One region of the Paenibacillus sp. FSL H3-0329 genome, then DNA from elsewhere that is predicted to be linked to it. Evidence: riboswitches for the same ligand, from Rfam matches in the RefSeq annotation. Region 1 holds a riboswitch; each other region holds the start of a gene.

Region 1 (7,913 bases):
TCTCTAAACCGCATACATTATTTACTTCTTTGTATAAAAAGCTTCAATTAGAGTATTCATTTAAATTTGACGCATTTCTGATTAAGTATAGTTAAAAGACTACACCGCTTATAGTGAGCGTTGTCATTTCTTTTGTCATATGACAAAATGGATATTTTTACATAAAAATCCCTCATTTAAAAACTGGCGAACCATGGTTATAGAGACCACAATCCGCCTGTTTTCTTGGGAATTTAATTATTATTAATAAAAGAAATGATTTGCACGAGATTACCTGCGACTTGGTAAGTTAACCCCAGCATGTAAGTTCCTTTCTCCTCGTTCGATAGGTCAATAGTGAACACATCCGGATTAGCAGCCCATTCCTTCATATCAAACACAATTTCTTTAGATGTTCTAGTGTTTCTTACCCCAGCGGAATTAGGGATCACTTTGCTGCCATCGAGCCCTTTCACCAGATTAGCTACTTCAACCACAGGTCCCTTAAATTCTCCTACCTCTACCACTTGTGGGTCGGCCAATAAGCTCGTTAGTTTAGTTAACCCTTGTAATGGGGAGAAATCTGTAATTTCATTTCCAGTAATATCAAGTGTCTCTAGGCTCTTTGCGTACTGCAAACCTTCCAAGGATCTGACTCTTCTGGTTTCGCTGGTTAACGTTGTAAGGCTATACATATCCCCTAGCGTTAGTTCTCCAGTTACGCCCAATGTAGTCTTGATCGAAGCACTTAAATACGGGTCCGCCACAGTAATCACTTGCGTAAGATCTATTTGGACCAAACCTTCGGTTGCTTGTTGCAACGCTGCTACAGCTTCGTCTACTTCACTTTGCGTAACAGAAGAGTTAACCAACACTGTCTCTGCTATCGAGAGGCTGGACGTAAATGCCGCGATGCTCTCAGGTGTGAAGCCTTCTAGAGAAATTGCTTTAGCCGCTGCAATCGCCTGTTCAAGATCTCTAGTGAATAAGTGATCTCCATTCGCGAAATGTAGTTTGGCTCCACCCCATGTAGCATGGTCAGATCCGTTGCCATTTCCCCCGTCTGTGACGACTAATTTCAGTTCTTTTGCTTCATTAATATCCAATTCGATGAATTTCTGCGGATCTCTCGAACCCATGACCCCACTATCGAATTTCTTCGCTCCATCGACAAACACCTCAAAGCTCACCGAACCAACAGAACCGTACATTTGTCTATCTACACCTACATAGGAAGTGAAATAGTCCACGTTTTTGTCACTTAGATCGTATACAATCGTCGAGTTAGAGTGCGCTCCAATTCCTCTTTCATAGGACACTACCTGATTGTTCTCATCTGTTAATCTCAGCGTATTGGCACTAATAGATTTATCCTTCAAAGGTGCAGTATAGCTGTTCTGAGTAGAATTCCAGTCGTAATCCGTCAGGTACGTAAGGTCCGTCATGTCTACTACGGCTATCGTTCTAATCTTCGTGGTCGTATTTCCATCACTATCTGTTACTGTGTAAGTGATTGGATACTTTCCAGCCCGGTTGAAATTAACCTGCTCTAGGCCTGTGACCTTCACTTGAGCCGTCAAGTCACCGTCTTCCGAATCCATTGCCGAATAGCTTTCATTGATATCAATTGCTTGGCCCACTTTGGTTGAGACAGATTTAGATATGGTAAGCTCTGGTGTATTGTTCAAGATCATAAACTTCGCATCAGCAAAATCACCGTGATCTGAAGCATTTCCGTTACCTGCATTATCTAACACCAGCTTCAATTCACTTACACCCTTAACAGGTATCCGCGCAAGCTTGGCTTCTGTACCAAATTTCATCAGTCCGCTGTTATAAACCTCTGCCCCATCGGCAAAGATTTTGAAAATTACACTGGAGTTGCTCTGCTCAGCGATATTCCTATCAACCCCTACATACGTTTCAAAATATTCATAGTTTGCACCCGCCAGATTATACACGATTTCAGAGCTGGCATGGGTTCCTAAGCCCTTAGCGAACTCTTTGACCTCACCATTTACCAGCAGCTTAATCGGATTGTTAGAGCTAGCCTTATCTTTTCGAACCACATTATAATCCGTTTTTGCTGATTGCCAATCTATATCACTCAGGTATTTACTAGCGCTGTATACAACAATCTTTCTGGCCTGCACAGCGGAGTTCCCATCTGAGTCTGTGACTGAAAACTCGACGTTGTAAGTCCCTGTTTTGCTTGATGTGAACCCATTTGGGTTTACATCAACGGCTCCAATTAAGTTACCATCTTCCGTATCAAAAGCCGTAACATCGCTCAACACATCAAATTCGCTGTTCAGCTTAACGAAGGTTGTCTCTTCCGGCACTGTAATGATAGGTTTGCTTGAATTATTCGAGAACTTCGCATCGGCCCATACCGTATGGTCTGAAGCATTGCCATCCTTAGCATCTGTTGTAACCAGCTTCACCTCTCTTGCGCCAGTCACAGGGATTTTCACAAATTGATGTTCTGTTCCTGCCCGGAAAACATCACTCTCAAATTTCTGTTCTCCATCCACATACACTGCAAAAGTAGCCGAGGAAGGTTTCCCTTTCATGGCTTGATCAATCCCAATGTAGCTTTCAAAGAAGTCGTAACCCTTACCTTCAATATCGTAAACTACCTCAGAGTTGGCATGAACACCAATCCCTTTCGCGTACGTCGCAGCCAACCCTTGGCGAACAAGGGTTATGATTCCCCCGGAAACGGCTTTATCTTTCTTTAATTCACCCCAGCCTACAACGACTGACTTGGCATTGAGATCGGAAATATAGGCGTAGTCGCTCGTTACCGTAACCTGTGTGGTTTTCGTTTCCGTAACCCCTTCGCTTTTCACTTCATATACAATTTCGTAGTTGCCTTTTTGCGTTACATCAACGTTATTGGCTTTCAGAGAGACATCTGCAGTAATATCGTTTCCTAGATAGTTAGCCGCTTTTACATAGCTCATCGGATCAAAGGTTTGATTAAGCTTTAAAGTGAGCTGATCTTCAACAGACAAGGCTGGCTTAAAGGCTTTAACCTGTACGGGCTTCAGTGGGTTCAGCTTTTTGTCATAACCGACGATCTTGTACGTATAGTTGATACTCGCATCTACATTCTGATCCACAAATTGCTCAGTTCCTGTAAAACCAACTAACACATCATTTCTATACACTTCATATCCTAAAAAGTCTTGCTTAAGCTCTTTATCTATACTGAAACTTAACGTGTTCGTTCTAGCCGTGGTGTTAGGTGTGATATTAACCTTAATGGCCAGATTTTTATCCGCTATTCCAGTTCCCTCATAATTAATCACCGAGTTATTTAAATACCATAACTTTTGCGGTGCCGGATACTTGGCTACTTTCGCTTTTGTCTCAGGATTCACAGTGAAGCCATGTCTGGCAAAATAGCTGCTTAAATCTAATCCCAGTACTTCGGAGGAGAACTCCACCAAATACTGCTGCTTAGAATTGTCACCGTTGGTAAGGATGACCTTCCGCTCCCGATATAGCTTGGTCAGCTCTGTCCAGTATCCCGGATGTGCCAGCTCCAGCTGCCAATAGGCTCCGAGTTGTGCAAATAAGCCCTGCTGATTCATAACCACTTTGTTTTCTTCGAGGACATATTTATAGATATCTGATTCATACGGTATACGATTATCTATCGAATTCGCCGCGACAGACATAAACATAGACACCATATTATTAGTTACTTCGCCATATTCCCGTTCACCCATAGCCAAGCGATGCCCGATTTCGTGATTCAGTCCCCAGCCCGGATAAGCTTTGTTAAAATCACCTAACATGGTTCCTACTGTTCCAAGTTGGATCCCTGTATGATCTCCCGCTGCATACATCGCACCATAAGGCTGCATCAAGCGAATATTCTCACGAATTAGCTTGGCATCATGAATCTCGCTACTGCCATCCAGGCCATAGAAGGCAAAAATACTCTTCATCCAGGTGTCATACCCAGTTACGGTGTCCAGCGGGTTATTTCCTTGCGTAATATATTTGTTGTACGCCTCCGTCGCCGTTCCTGTGAAAATAACATGATCGCTGGCCAGTTCTACCACATCTATGAGTTTACGATCTTGAACATTTGGATGAGCCGCTTTATCTTCGTCTAGTCTTTGTTTGTATGTGATTAAGAAGGTTTTGAATTGTTCTGGATCCGTGGTCTTGGTCATAAAAGGAATCTTTTCTAAACCTTCGAAGCGGATCAATGGCGCTTTCCCTTGTTCCTCTGCTGTATAGGGATTTACGATATAAACGGTGCCGCCCTTAGTCACTTCATGTGCATAATAACTATTCATAGCAAATTCAGGAACGGTTATAATGTTCTTACCTGGACGCAATTGCACACCTCTAGCCCAAACATTCCAAGCGGCCTCTTGTTGAGAAAAGACTAAAGAAGGTAGCTTATCGTTAGAAGCTGCATCCACATAAACGTTGATCGTATCTCCAGGCATTGCAACGAGACCTGTAGGCTGGTTGTTCGTACCAAAACCAATTCTCAGGTTTTCCTGCGCATGCTTTTTCATATCTCCACGTTGTTCCGCCTCAATGATGGTGCCTTCGGTTTGAACTTCACCATTCACTAGCCTCTTAGCTAAATCCAAAGAATCTTTCAGGATTGGATAGAGCGGATGTACTTTTGCCGCTTCCTCCAATTCATTGATTTTTGCAACGTTATTATAAGCAGACACAACCGCACTCATCGTTCCATCTGTGAAAATACCATTTACAGCTTCGCTTACTTTATCTTCTGTATAAAATCTAAATTCAGCCGCAAAAGGTCTGTTAATATTAGCTTTTGTGAACTTAAATTTTAATCTTTTAAACTTCGTCGGTTCGAATTTAAATTCCAGAAAATCATTGGTACTAATCGCGGTTCCGCTAGATACAAGTTGGAAGGTCTCTCCTTTACTCGTCTCTGATGCATAGATTTCAAAAGCCTCTGGGAATCCTTTGCGGTTATCTCTAGCCAAAAAAGCCACTCTGTCCAGCACTTCCGCTTGCGCTAGTTCAAACACGACTTCATTCGTGAAGCTTGCATCATTGTTTTTGTTCGTTTCCCAATGCGTAGTGGGCTGGTCATCCAGCATATATTCAGGCTTCGTACCTGGGTAGCTTCCACCGTTCACCGTTACTTTTGATACGTTTGCATTTGGCATTCTATAAGCTTGGCTATAGGCATTTTCATAGGCTGTACCATACCCTTTTAGCTTCGAAACCTTGGCTGCCGTTGCGTCTACCTGATGGTTCTCCAAAAGGATCTTTGCATTCTCTATCTCTTCTTTAAACTGCGTATACAGTGGATGTGCCTGCACTTCATTCTCTAAAGCTGTTAATTTCTCTGTCGTATTAAAGGCAGCACTAACTTGGCTCAAGGTATCATCTGTAAATAAATTTTTCATTTTAGCAGAGACACTATCCTCTTTATAAAAAGAAAACTCAGCTGCACTCGCCCAATCCTGGTTTGCTTTTTTGTAGACAAATTTAAGTCTCTTAAAGGCCGTAGGTGCGAACTGAATCTCCACTACATCACCGGTTGAGCCTGTATATTCCCCAGAAGACACGAGTGTGAAATCGCCCGCATCTGTAGTGGAGCCATAGATATCAAATTCTTGAGCAAAGCCTTTACCCTTAGCACCGGATTGCCTAGCGGCATATACCATTCTATTTAATTCAGCGGACTCATTGAAAACAAACACAACCTCATTCGTAAACGTTGAACTATTCGGTTTGCCAGTCTCCCAATGCGTGCTCATATCCCCATCCATAGCCTTAGCTATAGGTGAGCCTGAGTAGTTGCCACCGTTATTTGTGATGGTTTTAATATTTGCTGGATTCATTCTAAAAACCTCATTATAGGCATTTAGAACATCCTTGCCGTACAGCTCAAACGGAATAACCGAAGCGTTGCTTAATAAGTTGACCTTACTTTGCGCGACTGTTTTTGTTACCTTTACCTTGCTTGCCTCACTTGCTAAAGCATAACCTGCCTCACTCGAAAAACTGGCCAACATGGCCGCCGATGTAGCGATCGCAATCATTTTCTTCATCTCTTCTTACCCCCAGATGTCATATGAATCTCTCCAGTGCCCAAAAATGGGCACAAAAAAAACTACCCCAAAAGAGTAGCTTGATTGCGTATAAAGTCGCCTAAAAATTAAGACTTAATTTTTATTAAACCTTAACAAGCATAAACGCCTTCGGCGTCCTTATAAGGACGGTAAGCGTTTAAGCGAGAAATATAAGATATTAAGTATAGGTGTATAACTTATACTTTCTTATATTTTAACAAAAAGCGTTACACACTCTTTGGCAGCTGGCTGACAATAGTTATGATAACCTTAGTCCCTATAGCTTTGCGTCCCTACATTTCCATAGGTTTGCCTATGAAGTTTCGAATACATTCAAAGAGTAACATAAGCCTAGATCTGATCGCATGATTAATTGGTATGAAATGAGTATAGGTAATTGCAATTAGTTTTTCTCATGTGATAGATATTATTTATCGACTATCCCGGAAGAGAATGGGATCCTTTAGGACTGGAGGTCTAATTAACTCCCCGATCCGAACAAACGCCGGAACCAATTCCACACATCGCCCGTGATGGGAATTAATCCGAAACCATGTTCGCCAACTGCGATTACACCATATGCCCATTGTCCGATAGCTATGGCACCCCCAGCGATCCTGCCTATCGCTATCGCACCAAACGCCGTATCCCCTATGGCGATGGCCCCCAACGCTTTTTCCGCGATTGCGATCGCTCCTACAGCCACTCCTGCAATCGCAATCGCTCCCACTGCGAAGCCAAGCCAGCTAAGTGCTATTGCTCCAATCGCTAACCACATTCCCAGTGATATTGCTCCTAAGGAAAGTACGCCCACGCTTATCGCACCTATGGAAATCAATCCGACAGCTACATCTCCAATAGCGATTAAACCAACGGCTGTCTTTACACGGGGTTTACTTCCATGACCATACTTTTGACCTGAGTATCGCCCTAAATTACTACGAATACTGATGACCGGAAATGAGGGAGAAGGCCATTGATAATCAATTTCTCGTCCATCAAAGCCCCTAGAATCCGCCCAGCGCGTTACAAATTGATGCCATTTCATATCCATCCCGTCCCCCTTTTCAAATTACCTAAATTATACAACCCCGGGGGTTGGCTGTACTCAGACTCTGACCTGAAATTCTTCTCATCCTCTGGACCGATATATACTCATTAGGATTACTGTTTGGGAATAGGATCAGGCTTTCCAAATAAATATCCCTGAAACAACTGATAACCACTCTGCTTAAGCCATTCAAAGTCCTCTCTAAACTCCACACCTTCTGCTAAAGGAACAGATTGGATTTCTAAAGCCTTTTCTAAAAATTGTTTAGCTATTTTCTGTTTGTTCGGATCACTGGACACGCCTTGAACATATTTCATATCTAACTTCATGTAATGAGGTTTAAGCTCCAATAACATCTCGATTGTGCTGAAGCCTTCCCCAACATCATCTAAAGCGTATTCAAATCCCCGATCCTTGTAATATGTCAAAATAGCTTTCAAATGAGCGAGATCATCCACTTTCTCCGTTTCAACAACTTCAAAGACAAAAAGAGAGGGATCGACACCTAATTGATTAGCCAATTCAACCGTTGATCTTAAGCAGAACTCTGGAGCGTAAATTGATGTAGGGATAAAATTAATAAACGTTTTTTTATTTAAGGGTGCAGCATATTTTACAGCGGTCATTCTACATAACCTGTCTAAAGCATATAAACGCCCACGATTCCGTGCCGCCGCAAAAATCTCATTAGGATAGATAAGGGATCCGTCTTCTTTTTTAAATCTGGATAGGAGCTCGTATGCAAAAATCTCTTCCCTTACGTTCACAATCGGTTGGAAGTAACAAGTAACAAG
Region 2 (7,913 bases), 2.6 Mb from region 1:
ACAGCCAGGAGATCGTGTCCTTGATTTATGCGCTGCACCTGGGGGCAAATCCACACAGATTTCTGCCAAGCTCTCAGGAGAAGGCTTGTTGGTTACCAATGATCTTCATCCAGAACGCACGAAAGCCTTAGCCAAAAATCTAGAGCTGTATGGGGTGCGCAACGGTATCGTATTAAACGAAAGTCCAGATCATATTGCAGCGGCATTCCCGCTTTATTTTGACAAAATCTTGATTGATGCTCCATGCTCAGGTGAAGGGATGTTCCGTAAAGACGAAGACATGGTGAAGCAGTGGGATTCAGGTACACCTGCCAAATATGCTGCCATGCAGCGGGATATTTTACGTTCTGCTGCAACAGCGTTGGCACCGGGAGGTACACTTGTCTATTCCACCTGTACATTTGCTACAGAAGAAAATGAGGAAATTATAGCGGAGTTTATTTCTGAACATCCACAGTTTTCGGTGATTACAGTTGGAGGTACTGGCTCGTTTGCTCCAGGTTTTGGAGAATTATCAGGGACGGCAAGACTATGGCCGCATAAAGTAAAAGGTGAAGGACATTTCATGGCTGTGCTGCAGCATGTAGGGCCAAAGGTATCTGCGGAGGAACGTGATCAAGCCGAAGTTAAGTTGAGCGCAGTTACACGGAATACGAATAAAAAAGGCACTGCTCATATTAAATCCGCAAACAAACCAGAAGCCAGACGAGGGAAAGAAGGTAAGTTCTCTAATAAATCTGCTGCTGGCGCTGAACGTGGCCGTCAAGGTTCAGGAGAAGAGCAAGCATTGGCTGCATATGGAGATTTTATAAAAGATCAGCTTGGCTGGGAGCCAAAAGGGTATCCGATTTTCTTCGGTGATCATCTGTACATCTCCCCACTACCTAAGGAAAGATTAAATGGATTAAAGGCGATTCGTCCAGGATGGTATGTAGGACATGTCCGTAACGGCAGATTTATCCCAGGACATCCAATGGCTACCGCGTTACACCCTGAAGAGAGCTGCCGAAGTGTCTCACTTTCCAGTACGAGTAATGAAGCTATTTCCTATCTTAAAGGAGAGACATTGTTGATTAGTCAAGAACGTCTCTCTATTAAAATAGGAACTACCCAAAAAGGATACGTACTGGTCTGCATAGATGGTTATAGTGCAGGCTGGGGGAAGTGGCAGGACGGTGTGCTCAAGAATGAATATCCCGCAGGCTGGAGGTGGATGTAAGAATGAGCCTATCAGGGAAAACTGCAAAAAAGCAGCGTTTAGATAAAGTATTGTCCCATATGGGGGTAGGATCACGCAGCGATATTCGTAAACAAGCCAAGCAAGGTTTAATTACCGTGAATGGTGCAGTCGTCAAGGATAGTGGATTTCATGTAGACCCTTATCACGATGAAATTGTGGTTGGCGGCGAGCTTGTTACCTATCGAGAATTTATTTATCTTATGATGAATAAGCCACCGGGAGTTCTGTCGGCAACAGAGGACAAGCGGGATCGGACCGTTCTGGATCTTTTAAAGCAGGAATATGTACAGTTTGAACCTTTTCCTGTAGGAAGGTTAGATAAGGACACAGTAGGGCTGCTTCTGCTCACCAATGATGGAAAGCTTGCCCACGAACTACTATCGCCACGCAAGCATGTCCCTAAGACGTATGAAGCTACAGTTGAGGGAGACGTAGATGCAGACGATGTAGCGGCATTTGCGGCAGGTGTCGAGCTGGAAGATGGATATGTTACTTTACCTGCACAGCTAACTATATTGGGAAGAGAACGTGGCAGTAAAGTAATCTCCCATATTTCGCTAATCATCACAGAAGGAAAGTTTCACCAGGTGAAGCGAATGTTCCAAGCTGTCGGCAAAAAAGTCACTTTTCTGAAACGAGTATCTATGGGAGAATTGAGGCTGGACGAAAGTCTGCCACTGGGAGCTAGCCGGGAACTTACGCTAGAGGAACTGGCACTCTTAAGTACAGAAGCACCAGAACAATAATATATAGAAAAAGAAAGACAAGGATGGTGGGAGTATGAGATACAAACTGATTGCACTAGATGTGGATGGTACACTGTTGAATGATGATCACCACTTGAGCACTGAGAATAAAGAAGCCATTGCTGAGGTTACGCGTCTTGGCGGGCAAATCGTGTTATGTACCGGCCGCAGTCCGCAGAACTCGATTCCTTTTATGGAGGAAATGGGGTTGTCTGGTTATGTGCTAGGTCATAACGGAGCTGCAACGGTTCGTGTGAAAGATCGGGAAGTGCTGCATCAATACGGTATGGATGCTCGTGGTCTTGACCCTTATATTGATTATTGTAGAAAGCATGATATTCATTATGATGTGAATACGGCTTTTGATATGTATGTAGATAATGTAGAAAACCTGACCAAAGAAGCCAATTATATGTATGAACACTTCCGTATCGTGCCGGCTACACTGCCAGCATGGGAAGATTTCCGTGAACCGGTTGTTAAGTTTACTGTATTTACACAACCAGAAATCCTTGACGAAGCTGAACGTGAATGGCGTACTTGGACCCATGAGTACAATATTTTGCGCAGTGGTGAATTTTTCGTTGATTTGATGCATCCGGAAGCCTCCAAGGGCAACGCCTTAAAGAATCTGGCTGTGAAGCTGGGAATTCCGCAAGAGGAAGTTCTTTCGATCGGTAATTATTTTAATGATATTTCTATGCTTACATACGCGGGTATGGGCGTTGCAATGGATAATTCTCCGGTTGAGGTCAAAGCGGCAGCGAATGCTGTCACGGGGTCAAACAACGAGCATGGTGTGCGAGATGCGCTGGTTAAATATTGTTTATCTTAATAATGGAAAGCATAAAGCGGACTTGAGTCCGTTCTATGCTTTTTTTGGTGTGAAGGAAATAAAAGAGATACATAAACAGAAATGATTCTATCCAAAAATAACCCGCCCTTAGGATTAACTAGAAAGGGCGGGACATAGATTAACTTCCTGTATTAAAGTTTAATTTCCTCGTTCCGGCTAGGATCGCTATATTTATAGATACCAGGGTTCAGTTCGATTTTTTCGTCGAAAGGAATATCTTTGTAGCTATCAATATTAGTTCCTGCAGATATCATGCCCTTAGGCGTAATTTCAGGCACCACCTCTTTGCCATTAATCCGTAACGTAGTTTGGTTAACACTTTTGAAGCCAGAAGATTTGGATGTTGATTCGACAATCAAATTTTCGCCCTCAGTATAGTAAGTGAATTCAATTTTTAACCCATCGACATCAAGTGAAGTGAACTGCTTTTCTTCTTTAGGTTTGTTTATAGTGATCCAATTCTTAGTAGTATCACGTTTCTCAATAACAGCATCCTTTAATATAAGTTTCATTGGAACATCGGACCAGTCGTTATACCATTCCGGAGATTCGAATTGAAATAAATGCTGGTAGCTTTCGGAATGATCACCTTTCAAATTCCAACCCCCAGTGATTGTTTTATCACCTATAACCAACTGAGCGGTATTATAGTGGACAATTCCTTTTTTAAGCGAATCATTTTCATCTATTAGAATTTGGATATCCAAAGGGGTAACCACTAGCTGATCTAAGGTTATACCGGTCTTTTCTTGAAATTCAGGACTGTTATACAGTTTCTTAGTGTAAATCGCCTCACTTGCTTTTTGTCCATCTGCTTTAAAATCGAACTTCCACGTACCTGAAAATCGTTTCGCTTCTTCAATGTAACTAAAATGAAGACTAGCTTCCTTCCAATCTGATTCAGTTATATTAAAAACCTGTTCAATAAATAAATCCGATCCTTCGTTAGGCATGATGGTTGGAATTGCTTCATTCTCTTGACCACCAGTACTAACTACCAAATGTGGGTTACCCCGTCCTAAGTCAGATGGTGATGCAGCGACTTTGTAACGGATAATGGTTTGATTGGAAACATGTCGAACGGATTCGATTTGAATGCTTGGATATTGCTTAACTCCAGTATTGATAGTATCCCCTGCTTGATGATTAGATTGTAAGGGAATATTCCGATCACTGTAAAAAATGAGATTCCGTGCTTCAAACCTGTAGTCCTTTTTATCATCCTTTAATGTATCAGGTGTCTCATATACTCCAATGAGTTTCTGGCTTTCAGGATCGTATTCTAAATAACCGTATACCTTTGCCTTGGCACCGGATTCACTAGTCATGATGTTTTCCTCTGTAGCAAATCCAGTATATTTGGATAGATCAGATTTAGTATCAAGTGATAACAGCATTTTCATTTTTTCTCCATCAGTTACAACACCGTTCAAATTCATTGTTACTCCTGAAATGGAAGTTTGAAGATTATACTGTTGACCGATGCCGTTATTTAATGCATTGCTCACACTTCGACCACCAATTTTATCCCAATTAATCGTCATACTAGCGAATACAGGAATGGTTACAAGTAAGAGGCAAGAGAAGACAATACTGATAGGAATAAGCTTTTTATTAGACCTAGGAGTATTCTGGGAGGCATGCAGATTTCTTTGACGTGTATAAGCTTCTTGTTCTATGGCAGTCCACATCAAATCATAATCCGGTCGGGGAATATGTTTATCTTTTTCAATATAGAGACTCATTACTATTCAGCTCCTTTAGTTGGGTTCCACCCATTCTATTTAGTATTTTAAGTCCCTTGTTCAGTCTGGATTTTACAGTTCCTTCGGGTATGCTCATAACTTTAGAAATCTCGGGTACAGTCAATTCGTTTATAAAACGAAGGACTACTACCATTCTGATTTTGTCAGGAAGCTGACTGTATAACCCTTGTAATTCTTTTTTAGTTTCCTGTCGATCCAAACGTTTTTCTACAGGGTTTGATTCCTCAGACCTGGATAGTAAATAATTACGTACTTCTTTCATCCACCCCGTCTTACGCCTTTTGATCACACTGTTGCACTCATTCGAAGCAATTCGTAAAATCCAAGCTTTCAAGTTTCTTACCTTCGACTTATCCGCTAAGATAACTTTTACAAATACCTCTTGGGAAATATCCTCCGCATCTGCCTGATTTTTCATTAAGTAGTAACAAAAATAATATACTTGTTCTTTATAGAGCTCGAAAATTTCCCGGTCACTCATTTTGCTGCACCCCCTGTCTCTGCTGTTCTCATTAATAAGACTTATAAGCGTATGTAATCGTTCATTTTTCATTTTGATTGTAGTATTTCTTCTGAGTATCATAGCGAATTCGAATGGAAGATAAGTCGTTTACAGGTAATTATAACCATGATAAAATTAGCGGTGGGACATGCGTCCCTAATCTATTAAAACTAATTGAATGTCCGCGTTAAAGGTAAAATCATCGAAAGATGATGACACAAAGCCATGGGTCTAAAGCCTTTCGACAGAAGGAAATGATCGCCAGGCCGCCATAGGGATGTCTTATGAAGCATAAAGGATAGCTCTAAGAATATGTAGTCTATTTTGAGCTCTTTTATTATTTCGACCTATACGGCGTTACATTATCGCAAGGGGCCGAAAGGGGAAGTACATGAACAGTTTTTTCAAAACAATAGGTACTAGTTTGGCAGTAGGTGCTTTATTGCTGTCCGGAACGATCGGATGGATGTCTAATCCAGGAGTAGTGTCTGCAGCTACCTCAACAGTAGTAACCGCGGATCAGATGATCAGCAAAGTAACGGCAGCCTCCAAAGCAATAAAGAATTTCCATCTGGATGTGACCAAAAAACAGGATATTCAAAGCGGCGGGGTGCGTATCAGCAACACCAACACTCTGAAGCTGGATATCAACCGTCTGCCGAATTTTGCCGCAGCAGGCACTGTCGCTAGTAGTCTTTTAGAAACATCGTACAGTCTATATGCCAATGACAAGGAGTTTTACTATCTTGTAGACGGAAGTGAACTGATCGATGAATCTGAAGATGAAGGTTACGACGATGACGGGGAGCCGATCGATCCTGATGCACAGTATTGGCTTGGACTGGAGAAAACGGAATGGGATGCCTTTTACTCTAAAGGCCAATACGATCCTGTTTCCATGCTTGATTCGGTCAAAAGTTATAAAAAATCCATGAAAGTCAGCACGGCTGGCGCACAAACGGTCTTACAATTCACGGTAACCGATCCGACAGCAGCTAAGGGGATAATCAAACTCTATGACCAGGAGAACCTCTGGGATGGTGAGACAGTTCAACCCAAAAGCGTAACGTGGAAATTATTCGTCAATACTAAGACCTGGCAAACGGAAAAGCTGACAGTCGATCTGAGTTATGTGCTGGTAAGTGACGGAGCCAAAGATACATACACCACGAAAATCGAAGCTAAATATTCCAAGAATAATAAAGGTACAGCCATTGTAAAACCGGCCGAACTAGAATAATAAGGACGATTCATATCGAGCAAAAAGCGCTGTTCCGCTGAACAGCGCTTTTTGTTGTATTCAACAGCAGTTCTTTATTAGTTGACAAGAATAAATCATTGCTGTAATTTATATGTATGCGCATGTATATAATATTTTATCTAAATATAATTTAATGAAAGTTGGGAAAAAGATGATAGCACTAGACACAGCATTAACTTTTCGCAGAGGACTGACATTAAAAAACCGAGTGGTTATGGCTCCAATGACCACCCGAATGAGCTTTTATGACGGTGTAGTAACACAAGATGAATTGAAATACTATTCGCTAAGAACGGGCGAAGTAGGTGCGGTCATCACTGCGGCAGCAAATGTACAGGAGGGTGGAAAAGGATGGGAAGGTGAACTTAGTGTTTCCTCCGATCAATTTATTCCTAGCCTTAGCCGATTAGCATCTACTATTAAACGAAATGGAACAAAAGCTATTTTACAGCTTTTCCATGCAGGAAGAATGACAGATTCAAAAATATTGCGTGGCGTACAACCCGTTTCCTCCAGCGCCATTGCTGCCGAACGTCTGAATGCAGAAATTCCAAGAGCATTAACAGAAGATGAAATTTTCGGTGTAATTGAGGATTTTAAAAAAGCGACTCAACGTGCTATTCAAGCTGGATTCGATGGGGTAGAAATTCATGGAGCAAACACATATTTAGTCCAACAATTCTTCTCTCCACACTCCAACCGTCGTGAAGATCAATGGGGCGGAAGCTTAGAGAAAAGATTTAATTTCATTAACCAATTAGTGGATGCAGTTATTGCTGTCGTTGACAATTCAAAGGTTAAGGATTTTATTGTCGGTTATCGTTTTTCTCCAGAAGAATATGAAGAGCCTGGCATTAAAATCACAGACACCTTTTATCTTATTGATAAATTAGCTGATAAAAAGCTGGATTATCTGCATATTTCATTAGGGGATTTTAAGAAAGTTTCTGCATCAGAAGATTTTAAAGAAAAATCAATCCTGCAATATGTACATGAGAAAATCAATGGCCGTGTACCTTTAATTGGGGTAGGAGATATCCGTACCAAACAGGACGCAGAGGAAACGTTGACAAATGCTGAATTAGTAGCAGTAGGACGATCTCTTATCATTGATCCTCATTGGACAAGTAAAGTGCTGGAGGGTAAAGAAGATATCATCAGAAGAGTACTTGCTGATCAAGATAGAGAAGAACTCGTAGTAGAGAATGGTATTCTAGAATTCCTTAAATTAATGATGCCTGATCGTTTACGCTAAACCCAAACACAGTTTTGAGCGCTAAATCTATAACGTTCCGCGGTAAATTTCGCGGAACGTTATTTTTGTGTAATGACTTCTATTCCCTCTTTAAAATTGTTGTCGTATGTTTCAACATTCGATTCATGAGATTTCGCCGCTCTGTTTTTATGTCGGTGTCGCTTCTCTTTAATGCGTCGCGGATGGGGATGACCTCTGTAATTTTCCTGCCGCTTTTTATTCTTCGATCTACACAAGTCGGGATGTAACCTACGTTGGTTATACTCGTGTGTCCTTTTTCATCCTTC
Region 3 (7,913 bases), 710 kb from region 1:
AAAGTATATGGAATTCCTGATTTTTTAATGATTTTTTCAATTTTATGGTGTGGAACAATTGGGTTTTTCTCTACGCCCAATAGAGATAGAAACACAATGTGTTCAACTCCGACTTCCTTTGCGATATCTATGAGGGGTTGGAAATATTTTTTTGCGTCAGCTATATGAGGAGGGCGCAGTAAAAATAATTTTTTCACTCCTGTTAACGCTGGACGAAAAGAATCAGCATTTTCAAAATCAAAATAAACATACTCACTGTCTTTTCGATGGGAGGCAATTTTAAAAGGTGTTTCACTTTTCCTTAGTTCGTTAACCACTTCACGTCCTACATTACCGGTTGCCCCTGTGATTAGAATCATAAGTCTCACTTCCCTAACTAATATTTAAATAGATTGTTTTAAGCACGTTCATAAACGTGGACATTTCTTGTTCAGAAATATTTTTAAGTGCGTTATCCATGATTTCGTCACTAAGAACTTCTATTTGACTCTTAATTATCATTCCCGAATCTGTAATGAATACAAGATTTGATCGTTTATCATTTGGATTATCTCTAATGTCCAGAAGTCCTTTTGCTTTAAGTCGCTCGAGTATACCCGTTATTGTAGGGCGATCCGAGTAAGTTCGCTCTGCAATCATAGCTGGAGTTGTTCCTTCTAAATGAATAGATATATCTTTTAATACTGCCCATTGAGGAGCTGTTACATTATAAAGTAAAAGTTTTTTTGTTAAGCTTTTTTTCATTTCAAGACTTACTCTTATTAATAACTGTCCTGGGTTGTCCATAAATTAATTCCCCTCTTTATATAGTTTGCACACTAACTACTTGATTAGTATACAAACTATATTCTCCTTTATCAATTTTAATTATTTTATTTGTTTAAATTGTGGGGAGTTACAGGTGAATGTCAATAATATTGATATTTAGAACTTTTGTTTGTATATAATAAAAATGAATGTTCTTATTTTTAGAGGCGATCAATCATGGAAATGAGTATCGACCAAACGGTTGGGATTATTTATCAAGTCAAGGAGAGCAAGATTACACAACGCGAGATCGAGATCCGTGGCATCCGTGACAAACGTCCAACATAAACAAAGGGGATAAATATCATGCGGTGTATAACAATACGGCAGCCTTGGGCGACCTTAATTGCTCTTGGTGAAAAAGAGTTTGAAACTCGTTCATGGAGAACAGCCTACCGCGGCGAGTTAGGCATCCATGCCGGAATGAGGATTGACAAAAAGATTTGTGAACAGGAACCGTACAAATCAGTATTGGCGAAACATGGCTATACAGCGAATAATTTGCCGACAGGAGCTATTATTGCTACAGGTCAGCTCGCGGGATGTTATGTGGTTACTCCAGAGGTGGATTTAAGGGAATGGATCAATGGGAACGAATATGATTTTGGCGACTATAGCGAAGGACGTTTTGCCTGGAAGCTTGAAGAGGTTCACTCACTGCGCCATCCAATTCCAGCCAAAGGTCGGCTAAGCTTGTGGGAGCATTCGGATCACTTCTGAACGGCGAATGATATTTTTAATGTAATTTTTATGTGCCTATCAGCTTTTTTTCAGGTTCGAGGTATATATTGAAGACACCAAACACCCCCCAGTGTTTTGTGGTATATCTCTCTCAGGTCTTGCCAACTCCCATGGTAAGGCCTATTTTTTTGTTCACTAATTGATTGGGGGGAGAGTAGAGCGGCTTCTATACAGCTTTATTTAATCTGATACTGTTCTTCGTAACTCTTAAAAGAGGAAATATCCAGCCCTAGGTATCTGCGCATATGGATGGCAGCCTGAGCCGCAACAATGTCATTCAACAGCAGCATTCGTTCGTGATAGCCACGACATATATACTTGGCTTCAATTCCCGTATTAAGTCTGTTTTGCTCATACACCTTGATTCCCCGTCTTCTCATTTCTGCACGAACATCCCTTAGATCTGTTGTAGCTACTGCAGCAGCTGTTCCAAGCACCTCCAGATAAGGGGCGGGTGTTCGTAAGTGTGTAGATAAAATGGCGGAGTCCCGTTCGAAAGCTGATAAAATCATCGGAAGCAATAAATAAGATTTCACCAGCATGTTGTCCCTGCTTTCTGCTCTATGCATGAATCTCATCACCTCTAATAGGAACGTATATTCGTATTCTACCCCGATATTCCAAAAATAATCAATGGTATTTCTAAACAGCTTATTCAATGTGATTAAATTCACAACTAAATAACGAAGAATAAATTATATTAAAATTGTAATAATAAAAATTAATGTATCGGACGCACATAAAGGAGAATTATGATGGAAAAAGAGGGCAGCCTCCAGCGTGGATTGTTTTTTGGTTTAATTCTGAGTGTTCCCTTATGGATATCCATATTGGGCTATATACAGTTACTTTAAAATTTAATGAAAAACCTTATGCGAAGCGCCTTTAGGCGCTTTTTTTGTATGGTAATAATGAGGGGGATCATCGAAAGGAATTGATTGACAATTGTGGGTGTCGGGCGCTAAACTGTTATTAATTCAAAAAGTATTAAAAGTCATAGACGGTTATTGGAGAGAATGCTTCGGCTACCAGTTCTGGACTTGCAGTGTAATACATATATATAGTCATGATAATAGCAAACCGTCTGAAAGGGCGGGACGCAAAGTCCAGGAGTCTAAAGTGTCTTAAAGGCACAATGACCGTCCGACTGCCATGAGAAGGGAATTCCACTTCTTTTTGGCGGTCTTTTTTGTTGTTAGGTCCTTTAGAGTTTCTGGTAATTATTCTGATTAATATAAATCATAGTTTTAGGAGGTGTGCCATTTGAAAAGAAGAATAAGACCGTTACTCTCGCTTGTATTAGCTGGGATTTTGACGGTAGGTAGTGGGCTTTCCTCATTAGGAGCTGGAGTTGCTGGAGCTAGTAGTTCTTCTACATTGGGAATTGCAGGGGTCTACAACGTGTTTATTCTAGGGGATATAACAACGGTTTCGGATACGGAAGGAAGGTTTGCTGCTGGAGGTAACGTTAACTTAACCAACTATAGTGTTGGAGATAGGTTGACCGCTGCTGAGGTTTCCTTGACTGACACACTTGTTGTTGGAGGGAATCTTACTTTCAACGGAGGTACTGTTTATGGGAATATCGTGCACGGGGGAGATTTTTCAGGGAATGTAACGCTCCTCAAGGGAGGTACAAAAAGACAGGGGAGTACGATTGACTTTTCAGCCGTAGGTCAGTCTTTGAAGGACAAATCAGCAGAACTTGCAGCATTGCCGGCGAATGGAACAACAGTGTACCAATATGGCAGTCTTACCCTGACAGGTACAGATCCTGCGGTCAATGTTTTTAATGTTCCAGGAGATAACGTCTCTAATACCTATGGAATTACAATAAATGTTCCTTCAGGATCTACAGCAATTATTAATATTGATGGTTCTAACGTAAAAATGAAAAACTTCGGATTTCTACCTAATAACGTGTTGAACAGCAAGAAAATTTTGCTTAACTTTAGCCAAGCTGCGTATCTTGATATGGCAGGCATAGGTGTAATGGGAAGCATACTTGCCCCCTATGCTCATGTTGATTTTATTAATGGTCAGATTAACGGTACTTTAGTGGCGGCTTCACTCAAAGGGACTGGTGGTGGTGAATTTCACCACTATCCATACGATGGTGATGAACCTGGACCAACGCCGACACCAACGCCAACAGTGACACCAACGCCAACGCCGACAGTGACACCAACGCCAACGCCGACAGTGACACCAACGCCAACGCCGACAGTGACGCCAACACCAACGCCGACGCCGACGCCAACACCGACGCCGACAGTGACACCAACGCCGACGCCAACACCGACACCAACGCCAACAGTGACGCCGACACCGACGCCAACAGTGACACCAACACCAACACCGACACCGACAGTGACGCCAACACCAACGCCGACGCCAACAGTGACACCGACACCGACGCCGACAGTGACACCAACGCCTACGCCAACAGTGACGCCGACACCAACGCCGACGCCGACACCGACACCGACACCGACACCAACGCCGACACCGACGCCGACACCAACGCCAACACCAACGCCGACAGTGACACCAACGCCGACGCCGACACCAACGCCGACGCCAACACCGACACCAACGCCGACGCCAACACCGACGCCGACAGTGACACCAACGCCGACGCCGACACCAACGCCGACGCCAACACCGACGCCGACAGTGACACCAACGCCGACGCCAACACCGACGCCGACAGTGACGCCGACGCCGACACCGACACCGACGCCAACAGTGACACCGACGCCGACAGTGACACCAACGCCGACGCCAACGCCAACAGTGACACCAACGCCGACGCCAACAGTGACGCCGACACCAACGCCAACGCCAGAAGCAACACCGACACCGACGGTAACACCAGAAGCAACACCGACACCGACGGTAACGCCAGAGGTAACACCGACACCGACGGTAACGCCAGAGGTAACACCGACACCGACGGTAACGCCAGAGGTAACACCGACACCGACAGTAACACCAGAAGCAACACCGACACCGACGGTAACGCCAGAGGTAACACCAACACCAGAGGTAACACCAACGTCGACACCAGAGACTTCGGTGTTCCCGACACCAACGCCATCATCCGTAATTGGCACTATAGTTCTTGCAGAAGATCCTGTGCCGCTTGGGCCTGTAGCTTCGCCGACACCAGCGCCAGTACCAACACCGTCGAATAGCACAGAAGTACTTGTTGATGATGATGAGATCCCATTAGGCCCGGTACCGGCAGTGACACCAACGCCAACACCAACACCTGATGAAATCATCGTAGTGGACGATACGATCCCATTAGGTAAGCCACCTGTGAAGGAATTGCCAAAAACGGGTGAATCAAGTCCTGCACCTTACTATGTAGCAGGTTTAGGTTTTGCACTTATCGGATTATTAATGAGAACCAAGTTCTCCAAAAAGAATAAATAATAAACGGTAGAGCACAACATAGAGTCGCTTTCGGGGGGTGTCCCGATGGCGGCTCTATTTGTATGTCATGATTGCGATAGTTTGGTGCATTCTAAGTAGATGGTATACTCTTGTTGCAAAAGAAATGAAGAGGGGATGGCGAAGGCGAATTGATATGGTTCATTATTAGCGCTGTAATCATCATAGGGATTCTAATCTATGTGGGATTTTTCTTCTATGGTATTGCTATTAAACGAGCACCAAAGGTATTTCTAAGTAATAATCCTAATCTGAAGGCTGATCCTCCGGTTGCCGGAGCTTCTTGGGGGGAGGGGAAAGATTGGGTCTCTCGCCAGAGCTTCGAGAATATTGAGATCGTATCTGCAGATGGACTTAAACTAAGAGGTTTCTTACTCCAATCTAATCGTGCTGCGGGACGCACAGCCATTCTAGCCCACGGTTATTCAGGTAAAGCAAAGGATATGGGGGCGTACGCCAAAATCTACTACGAGAACTTAGGCTTTAACATCCTAATTCCCGATGCAAGGGGGCATGGAGATAGCGCAGGGGATTACATTGGTTTTGGTTGGCCGGAACGAAAAGATTATTTGCAATGGATTGAATACATGATTAAAAAGACTGGGTCTAGTGCTCAAATTGTGCTTCACGGTGTTTCTATGGGCGGTGCTACAGTGCTAATGACCTCAGGGGAAGATCTTCCGCCGCAGGTAAAAGCTATTGTTGCGGACTGCGCTTATACCTCAGTAAAAGCACAATTATCTTACCAACTACGGCGCATGTATCGTTTGCCAAGTTTCCCTTTCGTTCAAAGTGCAAGTCTAATCACCCGCTTGAAGGCGGGGTATGGTTTTGGTGAAGCCTCTGCATTAAAACAAGTGCGGAAAGCGAAGGTTCCGATTCTTTTTATTCACGGGGATGCGGATAACTTTGTACCTTTTGCTATGATGAATGAATTGTATGAGGCATGCCAGAGTCCAAAGGAGAGGCTCATAGTGCCGCAAGCGGGGCATGGATTGTCTTATGATACGGATAAGGCGGGGTATATAGATGTAGTAACAGCTTTTGTAAGCCGATATGTAAAATAAGTCCTGAACGTAGACAGCGCCCGATATCCGCTAGGTAGCGGTTATCGGGCGCCTATATTTTTCCACACATGACGTAGTCCTTGAATAAGGATCGTACCGTCATGCTTTCTCGTTATATTCATCCCCCGCCGTTCGTGAGTAACGGGTGTCTTGATTCCTTGTTATTTCCAGCAGCCGTGTGGCGAGAATAATCCTTCCAATACGACAAAAGCCCTACCTCTCTTTTGCCCTTGCGGCTCCATTGACCGCGCCAGTGTGAATCGGAATGCTATATTTCGAATTTAATCTCATAAAAAGGAAGAGTACTGCAAGAAAACATAAAGCCTCTTTGTCCAAAATGCCGATGTGTATAATAGTCGGCCTGACATCTTCTTGGTGGGGATATTCAATATATCGAAAAACAAATACCATATAAATATAACACACTATTGTTTAAAAGGCAAATATAATAATGAATTCCAAGATAAGGTTTATTTGATTCTAGAGAGGAACAAACCTCGATAAGGAGCGCTTAGATTTTGAAAGTAACTTAAATTGGGTTAATTGTGAATTATTCCGGAAAAGCTAGTAAACCAGAGGAGATGGGCGATCTCGGTGCAAATGGGCTAAAATGTAAGTTGGATATTTTTGCAAACGCTACAAACTACAACTGAAAATGCCAGAGACGAAGGGCTTGTGTCTGCTGGGGTTATTTTGCGTGCCTATTTTGTGAACAGCTCTCTAAAACTGACAATAAACTCCAACATTGATTGAAGGATTGAGGGTAGACCGTTATAATTAATAAGTCTGGATTTTAATTAAAAAATAAGGGAGATTTTTATGAAACGCGCAGATGTGTGGCTGATTTCCATCGTATTGATTGCTGCGCTCGCTTTTCTCGTACCGAGATGGTTTTCGGACAATGATGACAAAGGTGGGGCCGGTAAAAATCTCATAGCCAATGTAACGGTGGACGGTGAGTTATTTAAAACGGTAAAGCTTACAAAAGAAGAACAAACCATTGAGGTCCGCACGGAACGCGGCTATAACATTTTGAAGGTGCATGATTACGGGATTGAAATGTACGATGCCGATTGCGCTGATAAAGTTTGCCTAGGTTTTGGTTTTATTACCCTGCCCAAACAGACGATTGTCTGTCTACCGCATAGAGTATTAGTCGAAATCACCAGTGCGTCGGGGGAGGATGATATAGATGCCTATGTCCAGTAGTGAATCTGCAACAGCTTTAAAAAGAACAGTGATTATTGCGATTTTCGCCGCAGTGGCAGTAGTGTTAAGTTTAATAGAGGCACAGATTCCGTTATCCGGGATGGGACTGGTGCCGGGTGCTAAGCTCGGACTGGCCAACATTATGATTTTGACTTGTATTTACTTTTTACGTGGACGGGATGCTTTCCTGCTTGTCATCCTCAAAACACTGCTTACTGCATTTCTGCTAGGTACCTTCTCAAGCTTGCTGTTTAGTTTATTTGGTTCACTTTTTAGCTTTGTTGTTATGTTTGTGCTGATGCTGATTAGTGGCAAAGGTAAGAGTATAAGCTTGATCGGAATTAGTATAGCTGGTGGGATTGCACATAATATCGGTCAGCTGCTGGCAGCTTCTATGGTATTTGCATCACTTAGTATTTTTTATTATCTTCCCATGCTGCTGATCACTGGGGTAGTAACAGGAATTGCCGTGGGCTATGCAGTCCGTTATTTGGTGGCGTCATTGTCAAAAATATCGCTGTTTGAAGAATTTTTGGACTGATTAGTCACATCAGCGGAAGGATGACTAACATGAATGAATCATACGAAGGTCAAGACTTAGAGGGAGAAGGACAAGCAGTCATCTCTCTG
Region 4 (7,913 bases), 1.3 Mb from region 1:
ACTGATTGAACTGAATCTTCGTGAGGAACGGTTATCTTTTTCTGCAGATCTTCAAGAGTCGGTGCGCCGTTCAGATATTATAATCCTTGCTGTAGGTACGCCATCACTGCCTAATGGTGAAGCAGACTTAACCTATATTGAGGGTGCAGCCGCTGAAATCGCTAAAGCGATGGAAGGGCACAAAATTATAATGACTAAATCTACAGTTCCAGTAGGGACAAATGAGAAAATCTCCAAAATGATCTCTAGCCATACCCATCATCCTTTTGATATCGTGTCTGCACCTGAGTTTTTACGTGAAGGCTCAGCGATTCGCGATACCCTCCATCCCGACAGAATTGTCATTGGTCTTGATAATCCAGAGCTGGAACCAACTATGCGCGAGCTTCATAAGGGTTTTACAGAAAATGTATTTGTAACAGATATACGCAGTGCTGAAATGATCAAATATGCTTCGAATGCATTTTTGGCCACGAAGATCTCCTTTATTAATGAGATCGCCAATATTTGTGAAAAAGTGGGAGCTGATGTAACCGAGGTAGCCGAAGGAATGGGTATGGACCAAAGAATCGGGTCATCCTTCCTGCAGGCTGGCATCGGTTATGGAGGCTCCTGTTTCCCGAAAGACACTAATGCGCTCATTCAAATTGCGGGCAACGTCGATTACGAATTCAAATTATTGAAATCTGTAGTCGAAGTGAACAAGGGACAACGGTTTATGATCATCTCCAAGCTGCATGAATCACTTGGCAGCCTGCGCGGTTCGACGATTGGGATATGGGGGCTTGCCTTTAAGCCTAATACTGATGATGTCCGCGAAGCTCCAGCCAGAGAGATTGTTGAGGCACTGGTGGCTGAGGGGGCAACAGTCAAACTATATGATCCAATCGCAGCTACAAATTTCAGGCAGCAATACGATCATCCGCAGCTTCGCTGGTGCCATCTGCCTGAGGAAGCGGCTGAGGGCAGCGATGCCGTCTGCCTCTTGACCGATTGGAGCCTACTCAAGGAGATTGATCTGCATCAGCTGGCGAAAAGCATGCGCAATGGGGTGCTGATCGATGGACGCAATGTGTATTCCAAGGAGCAAATTGAGGGTACCGGCCTCGTTTATCATTCTGTCGGCCGCCCGCAGATGGGCGGATTGAGCGGTTATTCTGCTAGTGTGGCTGGAGCGGTTTAATCTAAGTTATATTGATTGAACTTGTGATTTTTCTATTTAGGGATGAGCCGTGACTCCAGAGAATGTTTGGACTTTCAGCCGCTGTTGTCTGCAGATTTCCTGATTTTAACCGCTGATAGCGGTAGAAATCCGCAGACAAAGGCGGATGCTATTGCTCCTCCAGTTCCAAAATTCTCTTCCGCCACTTCATTCCCTTATTTTAAGGTTCTAAGCAATTTATAAAGTTAGGTACTCTGATTATATACCGCAGTAGCAGTAGCATTTGTAGTTGTCATTGTCTCTGTCTCTGTGGTGGCAACTAGTCTTGCTCTTGTAGTTGCAGTTGTTCTTGCAGTTGTTCTTGCAGTTGCAGCTGCCTCCCCCGGAGCAGAAGCAAATCTTTAGAAAAACGTGCTCGCTTCCGGCTGGTACAGCCCGGTGCGCATGGATCATTGTTAAAAAGTAGTTGGTTAGGTTAAGAACGGAAAGGGAATTTGGAACTGTAGAAACGGAGTGTTCGCCCGAAAGATTTCCGTAGGAAAGCTAGCTTCGAAAGCATATGCTATCCTCGGATTTCTACCGCGAGAAGCGGTCCAATCAGGAAATCTGAGGATAACAGCGATCGGAAGTCCAAAATCCCTTGGAGTGGATTCTACCTAACAAAGACATAGCTTTTAATACATTCCATTCAAGGAGGGTTCATTCTATGAAAATGGTACTTCTATCAGGCGGTTCAGGTAAACGGTTATGGCCGTTGTCTAACGACTCACGTTCAAAGCAATTTCTAAAGGTACTTGAAAGCCCTCAAGGTGAACCAGAATCCATGGTACAACGTGTCTGGAGACAGCTGGAGGAAGCAGGGATGGCAGAATCATCTTATCTAGCCACCGGCCGCGGCCAAGTAGAAATGATACAAAGCCAACTGGGAAGTCATGTGCCGATTATCGTTGAACCGGAGCGTCGGGATACTTTTCCGGCTATCGCCTTAACAGCTACCTATCTTTATTCAGTGGCAGGTGTTTCTCCAGCGGAGACGGTAGCAATATTGCCTGTTGACCCTTATGTAGAAGCATCCTTTTTCGATACCATAGCTATGCTTGAGGGGACCATGCTGGAAAGTGGAGCAAATCTGGCACTAATGGGTGTTGTTCCTGAACATGCCTCAGAGAAATACGGATATATTATTCCTACCGCTGAAGAGGCGGGGGGGAATGGTTTTATGAAGGTGAGTCACTTTCAAGAGAAACCAGACCGCATACAAGCAGAACAGCTCATCGAGCAAAATGCATTGTGGAATTGCGGAGTGTTTGCCTTCCGTTTAGGGTACTTGTTAGATATTTTGCAGCGTAAAGGGTTGCCTTTAGGATATGAAGAATTGCAGAAGCAGTATAAGCTATTGTCTTCCATCAGCTTTGATTATGAAGTGGTGGAGAAAGAAGAACATATTGTGGTGCAGCCGTATGATGGATTCTGGAAGGATCTTGGAACGTGGAATACGCTGACAGAGGAAATGAGCAGCAAGCATGTAGGAAAAGGTTTTGTGACGGCGGATTCTGAGGGGACTTGCTTGATTAATGAGCTGGACATTCCGATTACGGTAATTGGTGCGAAGGATCTGATCATTGCGGCTAGCCCGGATGGAATTCTAGTTACCCATAAAGCTGAGAGCCCACGGATTAAAGAAGTGCTGAAGACCTTTGAACAGAGACCGATGTACGAGGAACGCCGCTGGGGCCATTACAAAGTTATTGATTATGTGAAATATGATGAAGGCAATGAAGTGCTGACCAAACGGATTTTTATATCCGAGGGGAATAATATCAGCTATCAATTACATCGCAAGCGTAGTGAAATTTGGACAATCGTCAGCGGCGAAGCAAGTATTGTGCTGAATGAGAAAAAACATAATGTGAAGGCTGGGGACGTGGTACGTATACCGGAAGGAACGAAACACGCGATCCTTGCTTTGACGGATGTTGAGTTTATAGAGGTACAGACGGGGTCTGAATTAGTAGAAGAAGATAACATTCGTATTACTTTAGACTGGAATGATATAGAACTACAACAATTCATTTCATAGGTCTAACCTATCTATTTAACCAATTCAAAATTTCTTGAAACAGGTAAAATGACTCAATTATCAAAAAAAGTCATAAAAACACTAAATATATCATTAATTGTCGTCGATACTTACGGTAAGAGAGAATATTTCTCTTAAATTGAAAAGGCAAACCTATCGAAAGGTAGGGACGCAAAGCTATAGGGCCTTCGAAAGAGTGGCAGCCTGGCTACCGAAAGGGAGAATATTTTGAAAGCTTACCGTACGTATCGATTGTTTGGTGCATTTCTGTCACTCGTCCTGTTTCTGACTGCACTTCCGCTTGCTGTTGGGATTTCGCCGTCTATTGTCATAGCTGCTTCAAATTCTGGAACGCCAGTTACCCCAGGTGCCTCACCTGAAGCCGTAAAGCTGCTTAACTATTTTTACTCGATCTCAGGAAAAGGCATTATTGCTGGTCAACATGACTATTTAGAAAGTCCAGATGAAATTAACAATATGCTGAAGGGAACCAGCGGACAATATGCGGCTCTTCACGGTTATGAAATGGGTGCGATCAGTGGTCAGTCCGAAGCAACGATGGCTTGGCAACGTCAAAATGTGGTGAACAGCGCCATCAACTGGAATAAAGCGGGCGGGATCGTAGCTATGACTTTTCATGCTAACCTGCCGGGCACCTCTTATGACTGGGATAATGTGAAAAAAACACTCAGCCAGAGTGAGTTCGATAGTTACGTTACACCGGGTACCAAGCAATATAATAATCTGATCGCTGAGCTTGATAAGGTGGCAGTCTCTTTAAAAAGCTTGCGCGATGCCAATGTTCCGGTGCTTTGGAGACCCTATCATGAAATGAACGGGAACTGGTTCTGGTGGGGGAAGAAAAATAACTTTTCTAAACTATGGAATATAATGTATGACCGTTTTGTTAACGTTCATAAATTAAATAATTTGTTATGGGTATGGAGTCCGAATGCTCCCAATGTTTGGTCGGATCCTTATGCGCTAACTTATCCAGGTGCTGATAAAGTAGATATTCTGGCAGCAGATATATACGAAAATGATTACCAGCAAAAATACTATGACAGCTTGTTGAGTCTAGCCGCAGGCAAACCGATTGCGATCGGGGAGAATGGTGAAATGCCTAATCTGGAGAAGCTTCAGCAATCGCAAAGTAAATGGACGTATATGATGAGCTGGGGAAAAATGCTTTACGAAAATAACAGTGCAGACACAATCAAAACATTTATGAATAGCAACTACACCCTGACCAGAGATAAATTAAATACTGGTCTGGCACCGACACCTAGCGCCGCACCAGCGCCGGCACCTTCCGAAGAAGAGGGGGAGGCAGCAATTCCTCTCGCGAAGGGGCTTGCAGGAGAGTATTACAACAACATGTTGTTGTCGGGAGCAGCAGCTCTTAATAGAACTGATGCAATAATCGATTTCAATTGGCGGCAAGGCTCGCCGGATGCCGCCCTCGGGATTGATCGTTTCTCCATACGTTGGAGCGGTAAAATTAAGCCGTTATATAATGAGCAATATACATTTTACACTACCTCAGATGATGGCATCCGTGTCTGGGTGAATGGGGAATCCGTGATTGATAGTTGGACTAAGCAAAGTGGTACTGAGCGTAAGGGCACTATAACGCTGAAGGCTGGCCGGCTATACGATATCAAGGTGGAGTATTACGAGAATGAAGGCGATGCGAGAGTCCGCTTGATGTGGGAAAGTGCTAGTCAAGCTAAAGAGACAGTTCCAGCAAGTGCACTTTTTCTTCCGGATGTCTCCTGATTGATGAAAATTAAAGGTCGATCCTTAGTGGCTCTGCGTTATTGCAGAGCTACTAAGCTATAGTCCTCATTAGGTCAGAAGACGATTGTCCGATAACAGGTATGTTTATTTAGCACCTGTAGAGGCAGTACAGCTACCGAAAGGAGGATTTATTTGCGTAAATATTATAAGAAAAACAGATTGTTGTTTACTATGTTACCGGTGTTTATTATTTTTTCCTTGCTGCCTTGGGGAGAGGTTAAGAGTCTTCCGAAGGCTATGAGTGTTTCTTCCTCTTTACCTCCGGTTATACCCAGTAATCCATCGGCTTCTGAAGAGGCTAAGCAACTGCTGAGTAATTTGGTGAATCTACGTGGCAAAGGGATTTTGTCCGGCCAGCATGATTATCTAGAAAGCCCAGATGAACTGGTTCATAAGCTGAAGAATACTTCGGGACAAAATGCCGTTCTACATGGTTATGAATTAGGGGCGATTAATAATCAATCCGAAGGGACGATCGCAGAACAGCGGCAAGCAGTGATAGACAGTGCAATTGAATGGCATCACGAGGGTGGCATTGTAGCCATGACATTCCATCAGAGTTTGCCGGGAACATCTCCAGAATGGTCCAATGTAAACAGAAGTCTCAGTCAAGAGAAATTTAATGCTTATGTTACACCTGGGACAGCTCAGTATAAGAGGCTAATCTCAGATCTAGACGAGGTTGCTGGATATTTGGGACAATTGCGTGATGCCGGAGTTCCAGTCTTATGGCGACCTTACCATGAAATGAATGGCGGTTGGTTTTGGTGGGGGAAAAAGGACAATTTTTCAGAGCTTTGGAGTATTGTCTATGATCGTTTTGTAAACACACACAAGCTAAATAATCTACTGTGGGTATGGAATCCGAATGCGCCGAATGAATGGTCAGATCCTTATGCTGCATATTATCCCGGTGGGGATAAACTCGATGTTCTGGCTGCGGATATCTACAATAACGATTATAAGCAGTCCTACTATGAGGATCTGCTCGCATTGGCCGAGGGTAAACCTATCGGAATCGGGGAGAGCGGACAGCTGCCGAACCCGGATGTATTAACTGAGAAACAAAATAAATGGGTCTATATGATGACCTGGGGAAAATTACTGACAGAAAATAATACGCTACAGTCAATTAAAAGCTTTATGAAAGACTCGTTTATAGTATCGAGAGAGGACTATGTTCTCACAACAGGAGGTCCTTCGATAGCACCCGTAACTCCGGTAACCCTAACGGGTTTAACTGGAGAATACTATAACAATACTGATTTAGAGGGAGAAGCGGTACTTATCCGCGATGACCGTAAGATTGATTTTAATTGGCATGGTGCGTCACCTGCCTCAGGGATAAATGAAGATCACTTTTCTGTACGCTGGAAAGGGAAGCTCAAACCCAAATTCAGTGAGAAATATACAATTTCAGCATCCTCTGATGATGGAGTCCGTGTCTGGATTGACGGAAAGCTGATCATCGACAATTGGAAAAATCAAAGTGCAACCCTTCATAAAGGAAGTATCCCGCTCACAGCTGGAACGCTTTATGATATCCAAATTGAATATTATGAGAATGAAGGAGATGCCAATCTTCGTTTGCTATGGGAGAGTTCCAGCCAGAAGCAGCAGGTAATTCCACAAGGGGCATTGTTCCTTCCTTAATCTAATGAAATGATAGGGTAAGACATTCCGGAAGAAAGAGAGGACCTATGGATGGGAATAACGAGGAGAATATCTAATAGAAAAAATAAGATATCTGCAAACAAACCATTACTGTTATTACTAAAATTCGCCGCATTAACCGTCTTGTTTCTGTTGTCTGTCTCTGTCTTCGGAACGAATAGGACAAACGATTATAAGGTAGGTGCCAATATACCGAGACTATCTGCAGGAACTGATGCTGCAGCAGAAATACCGGATGGTACTGTGATCTGGAATCTGGGACAACATGATGGCTCAGCAGCTGAATTCGCTGCGAGTGGCACTTCTGGCAGCAAGAAGGACTTTAATGTTACTTCTTCGGTGCTCAAATCATCGGCTCTGCAGAGCTTGCCTGCAGGCTTGAATGGAAAGACCCAGCCGGAATTAACGATCACATATCAGCTAAATAAGATCCCGGAGAATGGGGTCTTATTTAGCGTAGGTATTCTGGATGCGTATAAATCCGTGCCGCAAATGAGTGTGTTCTCCAATCATCAATTGTCGGGGATCATTCAAATTGCGGGCGTTGCTGGCACAGAAAGTGAATATAGCTTTCAAAAGACCTATGAATTATATATTCCCAAGGAGCAATTGAAGATAGGAACGAACGAATTGAAGCTGCAAACGGTTCGCTGTTTATATTGCAGTGACAAAGAAGACGAATATTCCTGGTGGACTTGGGATAATCTCCGTTTAGAGTCTCTTAACGCTCCAATTTCTGAGCCTATCCATGGCAGCTACACATTGACCGGAACAGTAGTGAATAATAAGCAATTTTATTTCGATGAAGGTGCAGTTACGCACTTGCCTTATGTTATCAAATGGCTAGGTATGGCTTATAGCGGCAATGTGATGCGAACCAGCTGTGCCAGCGATGTTGGGCGGTCCTGCTCGGATATGATGGAATATTACAAGGTGTTGCAGGATTACAACATGCAGGCGGTTGCTCTGTATTTGCATACTGGTGATATTAAGCTTAAGGCAGACGGATCGTTGCCCGCTGATGCAGAGAAAAAGCTGACGGATTATTTTGAGCAATATAGCCCCTATTTTCAATATTATGAGGTAGATAATGAGCCAGGATTATTCAATCGTTCTAAGGCAGTTAACTTGGCGATTGCGGACTGGCTAAATAAAAAGGGCAAGCAAATCGCGCCCCATTTACAAACTGTTGCTCCG

What was found. Region 1 has a riboswitch for cyclic di-GMP ahead of NSQ66_RS29560 (NPCBM/NEW2 domain-containing protein). Riboswitches for the same ligand answer to the same signal wherever they lie in the genome.
Region 2: it holds a riboswitch for cyclic di-GMP, as region 1 does, so the genes downstream of both, NSQ66_RS10475 (DUF6612 family protein) here and NSQ66_RS29560 (NPCBM/NEW2 domain-containing protein) in region 1, are expected to answer to the same signal.
Region 3: it holds a riboswitch for cyclic di-GMP, as region 1 does, so the genes downstream of both, NSQ66_RS02360 (choice-of-anchor A family protein) here and NSQ66_RS29560 (NPCBM/NEW2 domain-containing protein) in region 1, are expected to answer to the same signal.
Region 4: it holds a riboswitch for cyclic di-GMP, as region 1 does, so the genes downstream of both, NSQ66_RS04730 (glycosyl hydrolase) here and NSQ66_RS29560 (NPCBM/NEW2 domain-containing protein) in region 1, are expected to answer to the same signal.

The regions. Positions count from the first base shown of each region.
Region 1 is NZ_CP150150.1:6,694,477-6,702,389, forward strand. It holds gene NSQ66_RS29560 (NPCBM/NEW2 domain-containing protein) at 234-6,047, opposite strand; cyclic di-GMP riboswitch class I at 6,306-6,392, opposite strand; gene NSQ66_RS29565 (hypothetical protein) at 6,550-7,116, opposite strand; gene NSQ66_RS29570 (EAL domain-containing protein) at 7,233-7,913, opposite strand, start outside.
Region 2 is NZ_CP150150.1:2,427,923-2,435,835, forward strand. It holds gene NSQ66_RS10450 (RsmB/NOP family class I SAM-dependent RNA methyltransferase) at 1-1,219, shown strand, start outside; gene NSQ66_RS10455 (pseudouridine synthase) at 1,222-1,986, shown strand; gene NSQ66_RS10460 (Cof-type HAD-IIB family hydrolase) at 2,021-2,821, shown strand; gene NSQ66_RS10465 (DUF4179 domain-containing protein) at 2,974-4,587, opposite strand; gene NSQ66_RS10470 (RNA polymerase sigma factor) at 4,571-5,089, opposite strand; cyclic di-GMP riboswitch class I at 5,293-5,384, shown strand; gene NSQ66_RS10475 (DUF6612 family protein) at 5,502-6,350, shown strand; gene NSQ66_RS10480 (NADH-dependent flavin oxidoreductase) at 6,463-7,626, shown strand; gene NSQ66_RS10485 (CapA family protein) at 7,706-7,913, opposite strand, start outside.
Region 3 is NZ_CP150150.1:528,845-536,757, forward strand. It holds gene NSQ66_RS02340 (SDR family oxidoreductase) at 1-359, opposite strand, end outside; gene NSQ66_RS02345 (MarR family transcriptional regulator) at 373-786, opposite strand; gene NSQ66_RS02350 (ASCH domain-containing protein) at 1,114-1,527, shown strand; gene NSQ66_RS02355 (hypothetical protein) at 1,725-2,117, opposite strand; cyclic di-GMP riboswitch class I at 2,613-2,703, shown strand; gene NSQ66_RS02360 (choice-of-anchor A family protein) at 2,812-4,989, shown strand; gene NSQ66_RS02365 (alpha/beta hydrolase) at 5,139-6,074, shown strand; gene NSQ66_RS02370 (NusG domain II-containing protein) at 6,894-7,283, shown strand; gene NSQ66_RS02375 (Gx transporter family protein) at 7,267-7,824, shown strand; gene NSQ66_RS02380 (ATP-binding cassette domain-containing protein) at 7,854-7,913, shown strand, end outside.
Region 4 is NZ_CP150150.1:1,094,953-1,102,865, forward strand. It holds gene NSQ66_RS04720 (UDP-glucose/GDP-mannose dehydrogenase family protein) at 1-1,183, shown strand, start outside; gene NSQ66_RS04725 (sugar phosphate nucleotidyltransferase) at 1,869-3,242, shown strand; cyclic di-GMP riboswitch class I at 3,379-3,458, shown strand; gene NSQ66_RS04730 (glycosyl hydrolase) at 3,471-5,021, shown strand; gene NSQ66_RS04735 (glycosyl hydrolase) at 5,175-6,695, shown strand; gene NSQ66_RS04740 (discoidin domain-containing protein) at 6,747-7,913, shown strand, end outside.